Duganella zoogloeoides: one gene and its partner. The protein of the gene in region 2 interacts with the protein of the main gene of each other region in a pairwise test. Links are inferred from orthologs where the notes say so. Each region holds a gene or a part of one and is shown on either strand. Other genes may lie near its edges. The genes, in order: eno and rpe.

Region 1 (3,275 bases), 870 kb from region 2 along the record:
GAGATCGCGGCCGCCGTCATCGATGCTCAGGCCGGCCTCGCGCAGACGTGCAGTATAGCTTTGCCCGAGCGCCACGCCCAGCACCTTGCCTTTGAAGTACTGCATTGGATCGGTGGTCGCGGGCAGCTTGTCCCTGGCGCGTACCAGCACCACCAGGGTGTTGTGCATGGCACGCTCGAGGTCGATGTTGCCCTTCTTGTCGCGCGGCAGCGCGATGCCCGCCGGATAAGTGGGCATTTCACCGAGCGGCGACATGTCGATGTCGCCATTGGCCAGCGCCACGCGCAGGCGCGCCGGCGGCAACCGTACCAGCGTGGGCGCACAGCCGAAGCCGGCGGCCTGGGCAGCGTCGCGCATCAAATCCACGGCAGCGCCGGGCGGTTCAGGCACCTGCTCGCCCTCGCCCATCCAGTACGGCGGGCGGTGCTGGTCGATGTAGCCGATGCGCAGGGGAATGCAGGCGTCAACAGCGCCAGCGGAGGTAACGGCCGCAGCGGCAATTGCGGCAGCGGTAGCAACGCCAGGTGGGACAGCAGCGGCAAGCACCGGGCCGGACATCGCGCCCAGTGCGAGCATCGTCCACAGCATGATGGCGCGCCAGACCATGTTCAATGGGCGGAAGTGGACGTCGGGCGGGCAGGAGCATCGGCCGACGGCGGCGCTGCCAGCGGCACGTTCGGCACGGAATGGCCCTTGCCGACGATTTGCACGAAAATCTCGTTTTCCTTGATCATGCTGAGCTCGTAACGGGCGCGTTCTTCGACGGCGCCGGTGCCGTCCTTGAGGTCGCGCACTTCGGAATCGAGCTTGGCATTGCGGGCCAGCAGCTCCGCATTTTTCTTGTGGGCCGCATCGACCTGGGCCTCGAAATCGGCCACGCGCAGCCAGCCGCCCTTGCCCAGCCAGAGCGGGTACTGTATCAACAGCAGCAGGACTGCCAGGCCTAGTGTAATCAGACGCATGGAATAGGGAGTATAAAAAAGCGGCCGGGAAGTTCCGGCCGCTCGGTACAGAATTACTTCAGGTTGTAGAAGGCGTCGCGGCCTGGGTAGGAAGCGATGTCGCCCAGATCTTCTTCAATGCGCAACAGCTGGTTGTACTTGGCCATGCGGTCCGAACGCGACATCGAGCCGGTCTTGATCTGCAGGGCGTTCAGGCCAACAGCGATATCGGCAATGGTCGAATCTTCGGTCTCGCCCGAACGGTGCGAGATCACGGCGGTGTAGCCGGCGCGCTTGGCCATTTCGATGGCAGCAAAAGTTTCGGTCAGGGTGCCGATCTGGTTGATCTTGATCAGGATCGAGTTGGCGATGCCTTTCTGGATGCCTTCTTTCAGGATCTTGGTGTTGGTGACGTACAGGTCGTCGCCCACCAGTTGCACCTTCTGGCCCAGTTCCTTGGTCAGAATCGCCCAGCCGTCCCAGTCGCCTTCGTGCATCGCGTCTTCGATCGAGATGATCGGGTACTTGTCGCACCAGGTGGCCAGCAGGTTGGTGAACTCGGTGGCGGTGAGCGACAGGCCCTCGCCTTCCAGTTCGTACTTGCCGTTCTTGTAGAATTCCGACGCGGCGCAGTCCAGGCCCAGTGCGATCTGGGTGCCTGGCTCGTAGCCGGCTTCTTCGATGGCCTGGATGATCAGCTTGATGGCTTCCTCATGGTTGGCCAGCGATGGCGCGAAACCGCCTTCGTCGCCCACGGCGGTGCTCAGACCCTTCTTGTGCAGGATCTTTTTCAGGGTGTGGAACACTTCCGCGCCGTAACGCACGGCTTCCTTGAACGATGGTGCGCCCACTGGAATGATCATGAATTCCTGGATGTCCAGGTTGTTGTCGGCGTGCGCGCCGCCGTTGATCACGTTCATCATCGGCACGGGCAGCTGCATCGCGCCCGAACCGCCGAAGTAGCGGTACAGCGGCAGGCCCGCTTCTTCGGCAGCGGCCTTGGCCACGGCCATCGACACGGCCAGCATGGCGTTGGCGCCCAGGCGGCTCTTGTTTTCGGTACCGTCGAGGTCGATCAGAGTGCGGTCCAGGAACGCTTGCTCATTGGCGTCGAGGCCCATGATCGCTTCCGAGATTTCGGTGTTGATGTTTTCGCAGGCTTGCAGCACGCCCTTGCCGAAGTAACGCTTCGGATCGCCGTCGCGCAGCTCGATCGCTTCGCGCGAACCGGTCGATGCGCCCGACGGCACAGCCGCGCGGCCCATCACGCCCGATTCCAGCAACACGTCGCATTCGACGGTTGGATTGCCGCGCGAGTCGATGATTTCACGGCCGATAATATCAACAATAGCACTCATTTAATTCTCCAAAGTTAGACGAAACAGAGTCCGCTCGCTGCATCTTGCGCGCATGTGCGAGTGAAATAATAACGGGAATATAACCCAGTGCGGGCGCTTATGGCTACACGCACGCACCGGGCAGACTGCCTTGGTTGAAGCTGACAGCGCAGTTACGCCGCCTCTCCTTGCAGTTGACCATCAGTGGAGCGATTGCCGCCAGCAGCCTTGTGGGCCAGTGCCGCCTTGATGTACGAAGTAAACAGCGGATGGCCGTCACGTGGCGTCGATTTGAATTCAGGGTGGTACTGCACGCCCATGTACCACGGGTGGGCGTTGTCGCCGGTGCGTGGCAGTTCCATGATTTCGCACAGGTCCTCGGTCGGCGTACGGGCCGCCACCACCAGGCCGGCAGCTTCCACGCGCGGCAGGTAATGGTTGTTGGCTTCGTAGCGGTGACGGTGACGCTCGGTCACGACCGCGCCGTAGATCTCGGCAGCCAGCGTACCCGGCTTGATCTCGCAGGTTTGCGCGCCCAGGCGCATGGTGCCGCCCAGGTCGGAATTCTCGTCGCGTTTTTCAACCTTGCCGTCCTGGCCTTGCCACTCGTCGATCAGGGCCACCACGGGTTGCGCGGTATCGAGGTCGAACTCGGTGGAGTTGGCGGTGGTCAAACCTGCCTTGTGGCGCGCATATTCGATCAGCGCCACCTGCATGCCCAGGCAGATGCCCAGGTAAGGGATCTTGTTTTCACGGGCGAACTGGGCGGCCATGATCTTGCCTTCCACGCCGCGCTTGCCGAAGCCGCCCGGCACCAGGATGGCGTCGTACTTGGCCAGCTCGGCGCAGCCGGTGGTTTCGATCTCTTCCGAGTCGATGTACTCGATGTTGACCTTCGACTCGTTGTGGATGCCGGCGTGGCGCAGCGCTTCGGTCAGCGACTTGTACGACTCGGTCAGTTCCACGTACTTGCCGACCATGCCGATCGACACTTCCG
Region 2 (3,103 bases):
GGGCCAAAGTCTTTTCGATGTGGCGCACGGTGTCGTAGCCGAAGTAGCCGGCCAGGCCACCGCAGAAGCGCGGCATGCCGGGGCGTACCGCTACTTTAAAGCGCTGTTGATACGTCTCGATGAAGTCGAGCGGATTGCCGTCATGGGTTTCGATGACGGCGCCGTTTTTGACGATCTCGGTACGGGTGCCGAACGTGCGCAAGATGGTGTTGGCCGGCAGGCCGATGAACGAGAAGCGGCCGAAACGCTCGCCACCGACGACCGATTCGAGCAGGAACGTGTTCTTCCCCGTGTTCTGGGATTGGGCCAGTTTCAGGTACAGCGTGAGCGGGGTTTCCAGATCGGCAAAAGCTTCGGCGATCAGCGGGATGCGGTTGTAGCCTTCGTTGGCCAACGATTTGAATTCGAGTTCGGTCATGTGTGCTCTCCATGGCGCCGCGCGATCACGCTAGGGTGAGGGGAGAGGGCGGCGCTGTTCAAAAAACCTGCCGTGCACGCGCGGTGCGGGCGGCAGCAATACGGCTCGGGCGATTAGCCCTGCCAGGATTGCCAGCGTCGCCAAAGCCAGGCCTCAATCGAGCCTGGTTGGTTGACGGTGTGTTTTTTGGTGAGAGACATTTCGGTCAGTTGTTCACTAAGTGGGTGTATTTTGCGAACGAATCAGGCTAGCCGCTTCTAGCAGCGAGGTAACTATACCATCCGAATCAATGTCCTGTACAGATTCACCGTGGTTGTAACCATACGGTACCGTCAACACCGGGCAACCCGCAGCCCGGGCCGCTTGTGCGTCGTTGGACGAGTCACCGATCGCCACCACTTGCGCCGGTTGCAGGCCAAAGTCGGCGCACACGGTCAGCAAAGGCAGCGGGTCCGGCTTTTTGCGCGCCAGCGAGTCGCCGCCGTACACCACCTCGAAAAATCCATCGAGGCCCTTGAGCTTCAACAGCGGGGTGGTGAAGGCGATCGGCTTGTTGGTCACGCAGGCCAGGCGCAGGCCGCCGGCCTTCATGGCGGTCAAACCTTCGATCACGTCCGGGTACAGCGCGCTGTGCTGGCCGTTGATGGCCAGGTAGTGGCGCTGGTACGCCTCCATCGCAAAGTTGAAGCGCGCTTCCACCGGCGGCGAATGCGGCGCTTCGTTCAGTTGCAGTGCCAGCACGGCGCGGATCAGGTTTTCCGATCCCTTGCCCACCATGACCGCGATCTGCTCTTGCGCCACCGGCGGCAGGTCCAGTTCCGCCAGCATGCCGGTAATCGCCACGTGGAAGTCGGGAATGGTGTCGAGCATGGTGCCATCGAGGTCGATGATGGCTGCGCGCACGCCTGCCAGCACGGTAGCCTGCATGTTGGCCATTACGCGCCGACCTTGGCCAGGTTGGCGCGCATGGCGTCGATCACGGCCTTGTAGTCGGGCTTGCCGAAGATGGCGGAGCCGGCGACAAAGGTGTCGGCGCCAGCAGCAGCGGCAGCGGCGATGTTCTCGATCTTGATGCCGCCATCGACTTCGAGCATGATGTCGCGGCCCGATTCATCGATCAGGCGACGGGCGTCGGCGATCTTTTTCAGCGCATGCGGAATGAACGACTGGCCGCCGAAGCCCGGGTTGACCGACATGATCAGGATGATGTCGATCTTGTCCATCACGTGCTCGAGGTAGCTGAGCGGCGTGGCCGGGTTGAACACCAGGCCGGCCTTGCAGCCGTGGTCGCGGATCAGCTGCAGCGAGCGGTCGACGTGATCGGACGCTTCCGGATGGAAGGTGATGATGTTGGCGCCGGCCTTGGCGAAGTCCGGGATGATGCGATCCACCGGCTTGACCATCAGGTGGACGTCGATCGGTACCTGCACGTGCGGGCGGATTGCTTCGCAGACCAGCGGGCCGATGGTCAGATTGGGAACATAATGGTTGTCCATCACGTCAAAGTGGATGATGTCGGCGCCGGCGGCGACGACATTGCGCACTTCCTCGCCCAGGCGGGCGAAATCGGCGGACAGGATGCTGGGTGCGATGCGGTATTGGGTCATGGCAGGGGCCGCAATGGGCCTGGCGTAAAAAAGATGCGTCATTTTACGCTGGTCGCGGCCGCTCTGCCTAATTAGAGAGCAGATCGCCCCGATTTCTCCCAAGTCGTCCTTGCGCAGGTTGCCGATTTGCGGTGCAATGAAGGACTTGCATTCAAAGACATTGTATCTATTAAGGAAAGTTGATGGCCACTTACGAATTCACTGTATCAGTCAGAACCCAGTACCTGCCTGAGCAGTCGGACCCGGAGCGCACGAGTTTTGTGTTCACCTATTCCATCACCATTAAGAACACCGGCACGGTGGCGGCGCAGCTCATTTCGCGCCACTGGGTGATTACCGATGCCAACAACCATGTCGAGGAAGTGCGCGGCCTGGGCGTGGTGGGCCACCAGCCGCTGCTGCAACCGGGCGAGCAGTTCGAGTACACCAGCGGTTCGGCGCTGCAAACGCCGCAGGGCTCGATGGTGGGCGAGTACTTCTGCGTGGCGGAAGACGGCCACCAGTTCGAGGCGAAGATTCCCGAATTCGTGCTGTCGCTGCCGCGCACCTTGCACTGATCAGTGTTTGCCCCGGTTCCGGTGCCTGTTCTTGCGCCGGGTCCGGCCGTGGAACATCGTCCACCACACCAGGAACACCAGCAGGCCCAGCGCCACGCACACTTCCAACAACAATATCCACATAGCGATTCCCCATGAACTTTTCCCGCCGTAGTCTACTCGTTCCGGCGAGTGTTGCCATGCTCGCGCTGGCCGCTTGTACCACCACCCCGATTCCACCCGACCAGTCCGCAACGCCGGCACCGGCCGCAAAACCCGCGCAGCCGGCCAAGCCAGCGACGCCCGCCACGCCGCCAGCAACACCGACCACCGCGCCGGCAAAGCTGCAACTGGTGCCCACCACCTTCTCGGCGCTGCCCGGCTGGGACCGCGACGACGTGCGCGCCGCCTGGCCCGCCTTCATGGCCTCGTGCACGTCGCTGGCCAAGCAGGCAACCTGGAAAGAATCGTGCAGCATCGCCCGCACCGTCAACGGCAACGACGACAAGGCCATCCGCACCTTCTTCGAGGCATTCATGGTG

What was found.
Region 1: the proteins of rpe (region 2) and eno interact in binary tests that used the Escherichia coli proteins (3 or more experiments, as listed by UniProt). The link is inferred for Duganella zoogloeoides from one-to-one orthologs.

What each region holds. Positions count from the first base shown.
Region 1 is NZ_CP140152.1:1,235,486-1,238,760, reverse strand. The notes cover bases 158-3,110. They hold eno (phosphopyruvate hydratase), read right to left. Parts: upstream 2,300-3,110; coding sequence 1,016-2,299; downstream 158-1,015. Other genes in these bases: SR858_RS05440 (CTP synthase), read right to left, coding at 2,452-3,110; ftsB (cell division protein FtsB), read right to left, coding at 609-962; SR858_RS05455 (transporter substrate-binding domain-containing protein), read right to left, coding at 158-588. Also shown: more of SR858_RS05455, read right to left, coding at 1-157; more of SR858_RS05440, read right to left, coding at 3,111-3,275. UniProt on the Escherichia coli protein: Catalyzes the reversible conversion of 2-phosphoglycerate (2-PG) into phosphoenolpyruvate (PEP). It is essential for the degradation of carbohydrates via glycolysis.
Region 2 is NZ_CP140152.1:365,123-368,225, forward strand. Bases 190-2,970 are described here. They hold rpe (ribulose-phosphate 3-epimerase), read right to left. Parts: upstream 2,026-2,970; coding sequence 1,354-2,025; downstream 190-1,353. Other genes in these bases: trpE (anthranilate synthase component I), read right to left, coding at 190-418; SR858_RS01670 (phosphoglycolate phosphatase), read right to left, coding at 635-1,354; apaG (Co2+/Mg2+ efflux protein ApaG), read left to right, coding at 2,208-2,582; SR858_RS01685 (hypothetical protein), read right to left, coding at 2,583-2,705; mltA (murein transglycosylase A), read left to right, coding at 2,762-2,970. Outside these bases: more of trpE, read right to left, coding at 1-189; more of mltA, read left to right, coding at 2,971-3,103. UniProt on the Escherichia coli protein: Catalyzes the reversible epimerization of D-ribulose 5-phosphate to D-xylulose 5-phosphate.